2 regions of the Streptomyces sp. NPDC056347 genome follow, and region 1 is predicted to be linked to the other one. Evidence: riboswitches for the same ligand, from Rfam matches in the RefSeq annotation. Region 1 holds a riboswitch; the other holds the start of a gene.

The links. Region 1 has a riboswitch for cobalamin ahead of ACFCV8_RS08470 (FecCD family ABC transporter permease). Riboswitches for the same ligand answer to the same signal wherever they lie in the genome.
Region 2: linked by a shared signal. The riboswitch ahead of metE (5-methyltetrahydropteroyltriglutamate--homocysteine S-methyltransferase) and the one ahead of ACFCV8_RS08470 (FecCD family ABC transporter permease) in region 1 are both predicted to bind cobalamin.

What each region holds. Positions count from the first base shown of each region.
Region 1 is NZ_JBHJQP010000023.1:1,771-4,993, forward strand. Features, by position in the region: gene cynR (transcriptional regulator CynR) at 1-526, shown strand, start outside; gene ACFCV8_RS08465 (GntR family transcriptional regulator) at 523-1,167, shown strand; cobalamin riboswitch at 1,335-1,456, shown strand; gene ACFCV8_RS08470 (FecCD family ABC transporter permease) at 1,558-2,667, shown strand; gene ACFCV8_RS08475 (ABC transporter ATP-binding protein) at 2,667-3,223, shown strand, end outside.
Region 2 is NZ_JBHJQP010000105.1:14,055-17,277, reverse strand. Features, by position in the region: gene metE (5-methyltetrahydropteroyltriglutamate--homocysteine S-methyltransferase) at 1-2,054, opposite strand, end outside; cobalamin riboswitch at 2,238-2,390, opposite strand; gene ACFCV8_RS23170 (DUF397 domain-containing protein) at 2,537-2,740, opposite strand; gene ACFCV8_RS23165 (helix-turn-helix domain-containing protein) at 2,740-3,223, opposite strand, start outside.

The sequences.
Region 1 (3,223 bases):
GGGAACCCACCTCCCCGGCATCGCCGCGACCGACCTGTTCACCGAGCCGCTGGGCCTGGTCGTCGGCGCGCACCGTGCCGGGACCCGGGGCGAGCGCCCGCTGCCGGTGCGGGAACTGGCCGATCAGCAACTCGCCCTGCTCAGCGCGGACTTCATCACCCGAAGCCATATCGACGAGTACTTCGTCCGGCACCGGATCGACCCCCCGATCGCCGTGGAGGCCAACACCATCCAGGCCCTCACCGAGATCGTCCGGCGCACCGCCCCGCTGGCCACCGTGCTGCCCCTGGCGGTCACCGACGACGACCCGCACCTCGGCACCATCCCCGTCGACCCCCCGCTGCCCACCCGGGTGGCGACCCTGCTGCGCCGGGGGAGCGGTTACGAGAGCGCCGCCGCGCACGCCTTCACCGCCCTCGTCCACGACCTCGTCCGCACCCGCGGCTACACCCCGCCCGACCCGCGGCGTACCGCTGAACGGTCTGCCGAGAGCGGGCGCCGGGTGATGAGAGAATCGAGCACATGACAGGGTCTGGGGACTTCGAGCCCGAGTCGGAACGGGTCACGCGCCAGCTGCGTGACGAGATCATCGACGGTGTGCGCGAGCCGGGCAGCAAACTCGTCGAACGCGAACTCGCCGCGGAGCTCGGGGTGAGCAGACTGCCCGTCCGCGAGGCCCTGAAGTCGCTGGTCACCGAAGGCCTGGTCACCCCCAGGCCCCGCACCTGGGCCGTTGTGCGGGAATTCACCGCGGCGGACGTGGAGGACCTCGACGAGGTGCGCGCGGCCCTGGAGTCCCTGACCTTCCGGCTGGCCGCCCAGCGGCGCACCCGCGCCGGGCTCGAGAAGCTCCGCTCCGATCTGGACGCCGAGCTGGCGGCGGCCGTCAAGGGCGACGCCGTGGGGGCCCGCCGGGCCGCCGCCGACTTCCACGAGACGGTCACGGCACTCGCCGACAACGAGCTCCTGAACGAACTCCAGGCCACCCTGCGCAGCAGGATGCGCTGGCTGCTGGGACAGCACGACGACCTGGAGGGCGTCGCGCGCGAGCACGAGGGCCTGTACACGGCGATCGCCGAGCGGGACGTCGCGGGCGTGGCGGAGCTGGCGAGCCGCCACCTGATCTCGGGCCGCGACGCGGCCGCCGCGCGGCGCGCGCACCCCTGAGGGAGCGGTCGACCGCCCGACGGCCGGGCGGTCTTCGGACCGGCGCGGTGGCACTCGCCGCCGTGGCCGGGCTGTCGGCCCCGTACCGCACCGGGCCTGGCGCACCGCCCGCGAGGACACCGCCCCGGCCGGCCGCGGACGGGGTGGAAACGCCCGGGAGCGCTCGCGTTAAGCTGCATCTGCCCCGCGGGGGAAGTCCGGTCGAATTCCGGCGCTGACCCGCAACGGTAGGCGGTGCCCGAACAGGGCCCCGCGAGCCCGATTACCCGCGGCGGTGAAGGCTCCTGTCAATTCGCCGTGGACTGCGATGGGTGCTGCACGGGGCGCACCGCGTCCGGGCCGCTCCGTTGATGACGTAGATGCACGGCCCGAGGCGAAAGCGAACCGCCCGTGGCCACCCCCCTCGACCGCCGACCCGCCACGCCCTCCCGCACGGCCCGTGCCGGAACCGGGCCCGCACCGCCCCGCCGCATGTCGCCGAAACTCCTCGTGCCCCTCCTCGGCGCGGCGCTGCTGGTCTCGCTGGTCTGCGGCGCGGGCATCGGGGCGTCCGGGCTCTCCTGGGGCGAAGTGCTGGGCCATCTGTGGGCCGGGCTGACCGGCGGCCGGATATCCGCCGACCAGGTGGCGGCGTACACCATCGTCTGGGAACTGCGTTTCCCGCGCGCCGCGCTGGCCGCCGTCGTCGGTGCCGGGCTCGCCGCCGTCGGCATCGCAGTGCAGGCCATGGTCCGCAACGCCCTCGCCGACCCGTTCGTCCTCGGCATCTCCTCGGGCGCGGCCGTCGGCGCCAACGCCGTACTCATCTTCGGTGCCTTCGGCGCCCTGGGCATCTGGGCGCTGTCCGCGGCCTCGTTCCTCGCCGCGCTCCTCGCCATGCTGCTCGTCTACGCGGTCGCCCGCACCGCCCGCGGCCTCACCCCGCTGCGGCTCGTCCTCACGGGCACCGCGATGTACTACGGCTTCTCGGCCGTCACCACCTTCATGGTGTTCGCCGCCGAACACGGCGAGGCCGCCCGCTCCGCGATGATGTGGATGCTCGGCAGCCTCGGCGGCGCCAGCTGGGCCTCGGTGCCGATCGCGGCCGGAGCCGTGCTCTGCGGCATCGCCCACCTCACCTGGTCCGCCCGCCGGCTGAACGCCCTGGCCATGGGCGACGAGACGGCCGCCGCCCTCGGTGTCGACGCCGGGCGGCTGCGCAAGGAGCTCTTCGTGGTCTGCGCGGCCGTCACCGGAGCGGTGGTCGCGGTCAGCGGGGCGATCGGCTTCGTCGGGCTGATGGTGCCGCACGCCGTACGGATGCTGGTCGGCGCCGACCACCGCCGCCTCCTCGCCGTCGCCCCGCTGGTCGGCGCCGTCCTGATGATCTGGGTGGACATCCTCTCCCGGGTGGTCCTCGCCCCCGCCGAACTGCCGGTCGGCGTACTGACCGCGGCCATCGGTGTGCCGTGCTTCGTACTCCTGATGCGCCGCCGCACCTACACCTTCGGAGGCGCCTGATGCGGATCGACATCGAAGACCTGACCGTCGAGGTCGCCGGTGCCCGCCTGGTGGCCGACGCCACGCTCGGCGCGGGCGAAGGACAGCTCGTCGGCCTGGTCGGGCCCAACGGCAGCGGCAAGTCCACCCTGCTGCGCTGCGTCTACCGGGCGCTGCGCCCCACCGCCGGGACCGTGCGGCTGGACGGGGAGGACCTGTACGCCATGAGCCCGCGCGAAAGCGCCCGCCGACTGGCCGCGCTCCCCCAGGAGGCCGTCTCCGAGTTCGACTTCACCGTGGCCGAGGTCGTGGCCATGGGCCGCACCCCGCACCAGTCGTCGATGGGCCGGGCCACCGGGGCGGACCGCGCGGCCTGCGCACGGGCCCTGGTCGGCGTCGGCGCCGACCACCTCGCCGACCGCGGCTTCCTCACCCTGTCCGGCGGCGAGAAGCAACGGGTGCTGATCGCCCGCGCGCTGGCCCAGCAGCCCCGGCTCCTGGTCCTCGACGAACCGACCAACCATCTCGACATCGCCCAGCAGCTGGACGTGCTGGCGCTGGTGCGCGACAGCGGGCC
Region 2 (3,223 bases), on a different contig from region 1:
TGTGAGCGGGCTGCCTCCAGGCTGATGACGTCGGCGTCGAGGTCGTCGATGGCCTGCACGATGTCACCGAACTCGGCGTAGCACATGTGCGTGTGGATCTGGGTGTCCGGCCGCACCCCGCTGGTACTGAGCCGGAACGCCTCCGTCGCCCAGGCGAGGTAGCCGGGCCGGTCGGCGGCGCGCAGCGGCAGCGTCTCGCGCAGCGCGGGTTCGTCGACCTGGATGACGGACGTCCCGTTCGCCTCCAGCTCCACCACCTCGTCGCGCAGGGCGAGCGCCACCTGCCGGGCCGTCTCGCCGAGCGGCTGGTCGTCGCGGACGAACGACCAGGCCAGCATGGTGACCGGCCCGGTCAGCATGCCCTTGACCGGGCGGTCCGAGAGCGACTGCGCGTACGAGGTCCAGCGCACCGTCAGCGGCTCCGGCCGCGAGATGTCCCCGGCCAGGATGGGCGGACGCACGTACCGGGTGCCGTACGACTGGACCCAGCCGTGCTGGGTCGCCAGGTATCCCGTGAGCCGCTCGGCGAAGTACTGCACCATGTCGTTGCGTTCGGGCTCGCCGTGCACCAGGACGTCCAGGCCGGTCTTCTCCTGGAAGGAGATGACCTCCCGGATCTCGTTCCTGATCCGTTCCTCGTACCCCGCCTCGTCGATGCGTCCGGCGCGCAGGTCGGCGCGGGCCGTGCGCACTTCGGTGGTCTGCGGGAACGAGCCGATGGTGGTGGTCGGCAACAGCGGGAGCCGCAGGTGCGCGCGCTGGGCGGCGGCCCGCTCGGCGTACGGCTGGGAGCGGCGGGTTTCCGCCTCGGTGACGGCGGCGGCGCGGGCCCGTACCGCCGGGTCGCGGGTCAGGGACGAACCGGCCCGGGACGACAGCGCCGCCCGGTTCGCGGCGAGTTCGGCGGCGATGGTGTCCGTGCCCCGGGTGATCGCCCGGGCGAGGGCGGCGATCTCGGCGGTTTTCTGCCGGGCGAAGGCGAGCCAGCGGGTGATCTGGGGATCGAGGTCCCGCTCGGCGGTGACGGTCAGCGGGACGTGCAGCAGCGAGCAGGAGGCGGCCACGTCGACCCGGTCGGCGAGGCCGAGCAGGATGCCGAGGATGGAGAGGGACTTCTCCAGGTCGTTGGCCCAGATGTTGCGGCCGTTGACGAGACCGGCCACCAGCCGCTTGCCGGGCAGTCCTCCGACGGCGGCCAGGGCGTCCAGATTGGCGGCCGCCGCCTCGGTGAAGTCGAGGGCGATCCCGTCGACAGGGGCCTTCGCGAGTACCGGAAGCGCCTCGCCGAGCCGGTCGAAGTAGGTGGCGACCAGCAGCTTCGGACGGTCGGTGAGGGCGCCCAGGCCGCGGTAGGCGCGGGCCGCCGCGTTCAGCTCGGCGGGGGTACGGTCCTGGACCAGGGCGGGTTCGTCGAGCTGCACCCACTCGGCGCCCGCCGCACGCAGATCGGCGAGCACTTCGGCGTACACGGGCAGCAGCCGGTCCAGCAGCGTGAGCGGGTCGAAGTCGCCGCCCACACCGGGGGCGGGCTTGGCGAGGAGGAGATAGGTGACCGGGCCGACCAGGACGGGCCGGGGCGTCAGCCCGAGGGCCAGCGCCTCCCGGAACTCGGCGACCTGCTTTCGCGAGTCGGCTGCGAACATCGTCTCAGGCCCCAACTCGGGCACCAGATAGTGGTAGTTGGTGTCGAACCACTTGGTCATCTCCAGCGGTGCCACGTCCTGGGTACCCCGCGCCATCGCGAAGTAGCCGTCCAGGGCGTCGGAGGCGACGGCCACGCGGTGCCGGTCGGGAACCACGCCGACCATGACGCTGGTGTCCAGTACGTGGTCGTAGTACGAGAAGTCGCCGGTGGGCACTTCGTGGATGCCGGCCTCGGCCAGCTCCCGCCAGTTGGCGCGTCGCAGGTCGGCGGCGGTGGTGCGGAGCGCGTCGGCGGTGACGCGGCCCTTCCAGTAGCCCTCGATCGCCTTCTTCAGCTCGCGGTTCTGTCCCTGGCGCGGGTAGCCGTACACGGTCGCCCGTGCTGCCGCGGCTGCGGTCCTGCCGGTCACGGAGATCTCCTTCGAGAGATGTATCCCTGGGATCCCGAGGACCCGTACGACACGAAGGAGTGGCACATCCCGCAGTGCGGCCTCGCGCCACAGGGCACGGCCGTCCGCCGGATATGTACGCCGACCCGCCCACGAGGTCACCGGGATGTCCGCGCACGCGTCGTATCGCGCGCGGGCAGTGGCAGGTCTTCGGACTCGCGGGCACACCCGCCGAAAGGCGGACACCTACTGGCCGTCGCTTCCCAGGACCCTGTTCCGGGCCCCAGTGCGTATGACGGCGGTCGTTCCCACTCACCGCTGCGGGGCAGTCCCGGATTCCCACCGGGTTCCCTCTTACGACTCCCCGTCTGGCGGACGGGGCGAACCAGCTGCACGGCCCACCCTACGGGCCCGCCCGCACCGACCGCCACAACACAACGACGACGCCCCGCACCCGGCGGAGGCCGGACACGGGGCGTCGGCGCGCTCGTCGTACGTGTACGTCAGTGGTCGGCCGCGTAGGACACGAAGGCGTTCCACTGCCGGGGTCCGAAGGCGAGCTGAGGACCGTGGGTCTGCTTGGAGTCGCGTACGTGGACGGTCTCGGGGACGACGGCGACCTCCACGCAGTCCGGGCCGTCATTCGTGCTGTAGCTGCTCTTGAACCACTTCAGCACGGAACTGTTCACCGTCGAAGGGTTGGTCATTACGTCTCTCCCAGCACTTTCTCGATGAAGGCCAGCGACTCACGGGGAGTGAGAGCCTGGGCCCGGATGATGCCATAGCGGATCTCGAAGAGCTGGATCTCCTTGGGGTGCGAGAACAGCCGACTGACGAGATGAGCCTCGCTGTGTCCCACGGTCTCCCCGCTTTCGAGCCGCAGCAGTTTGAACGCCCCGGCAAGTCCAGTGTGGTCCTCGCGGTTCGTGGGCATCACCTGGAACTCCACGTCCCGGCGGGCGCCGATTTCCAGCAGGTGTTCGAGCTGCTTCCGCATCACCATTCTGCCCCCGAGCGGACGTTGCAGCGTCACTTCTTCCTGGACGAATGTGAAGACCCGGGAGGGCTGTTGATGGAAGATCTCCTGGCGGGCCATCCTCGCCGCCACGAGTCGTTCGATCTCCTCCTCGCCGTAGGACGGGCGCCGCATCCCGTACAGCGCCCGTGCGTAGTCCGGTGTTTGGAGCAGT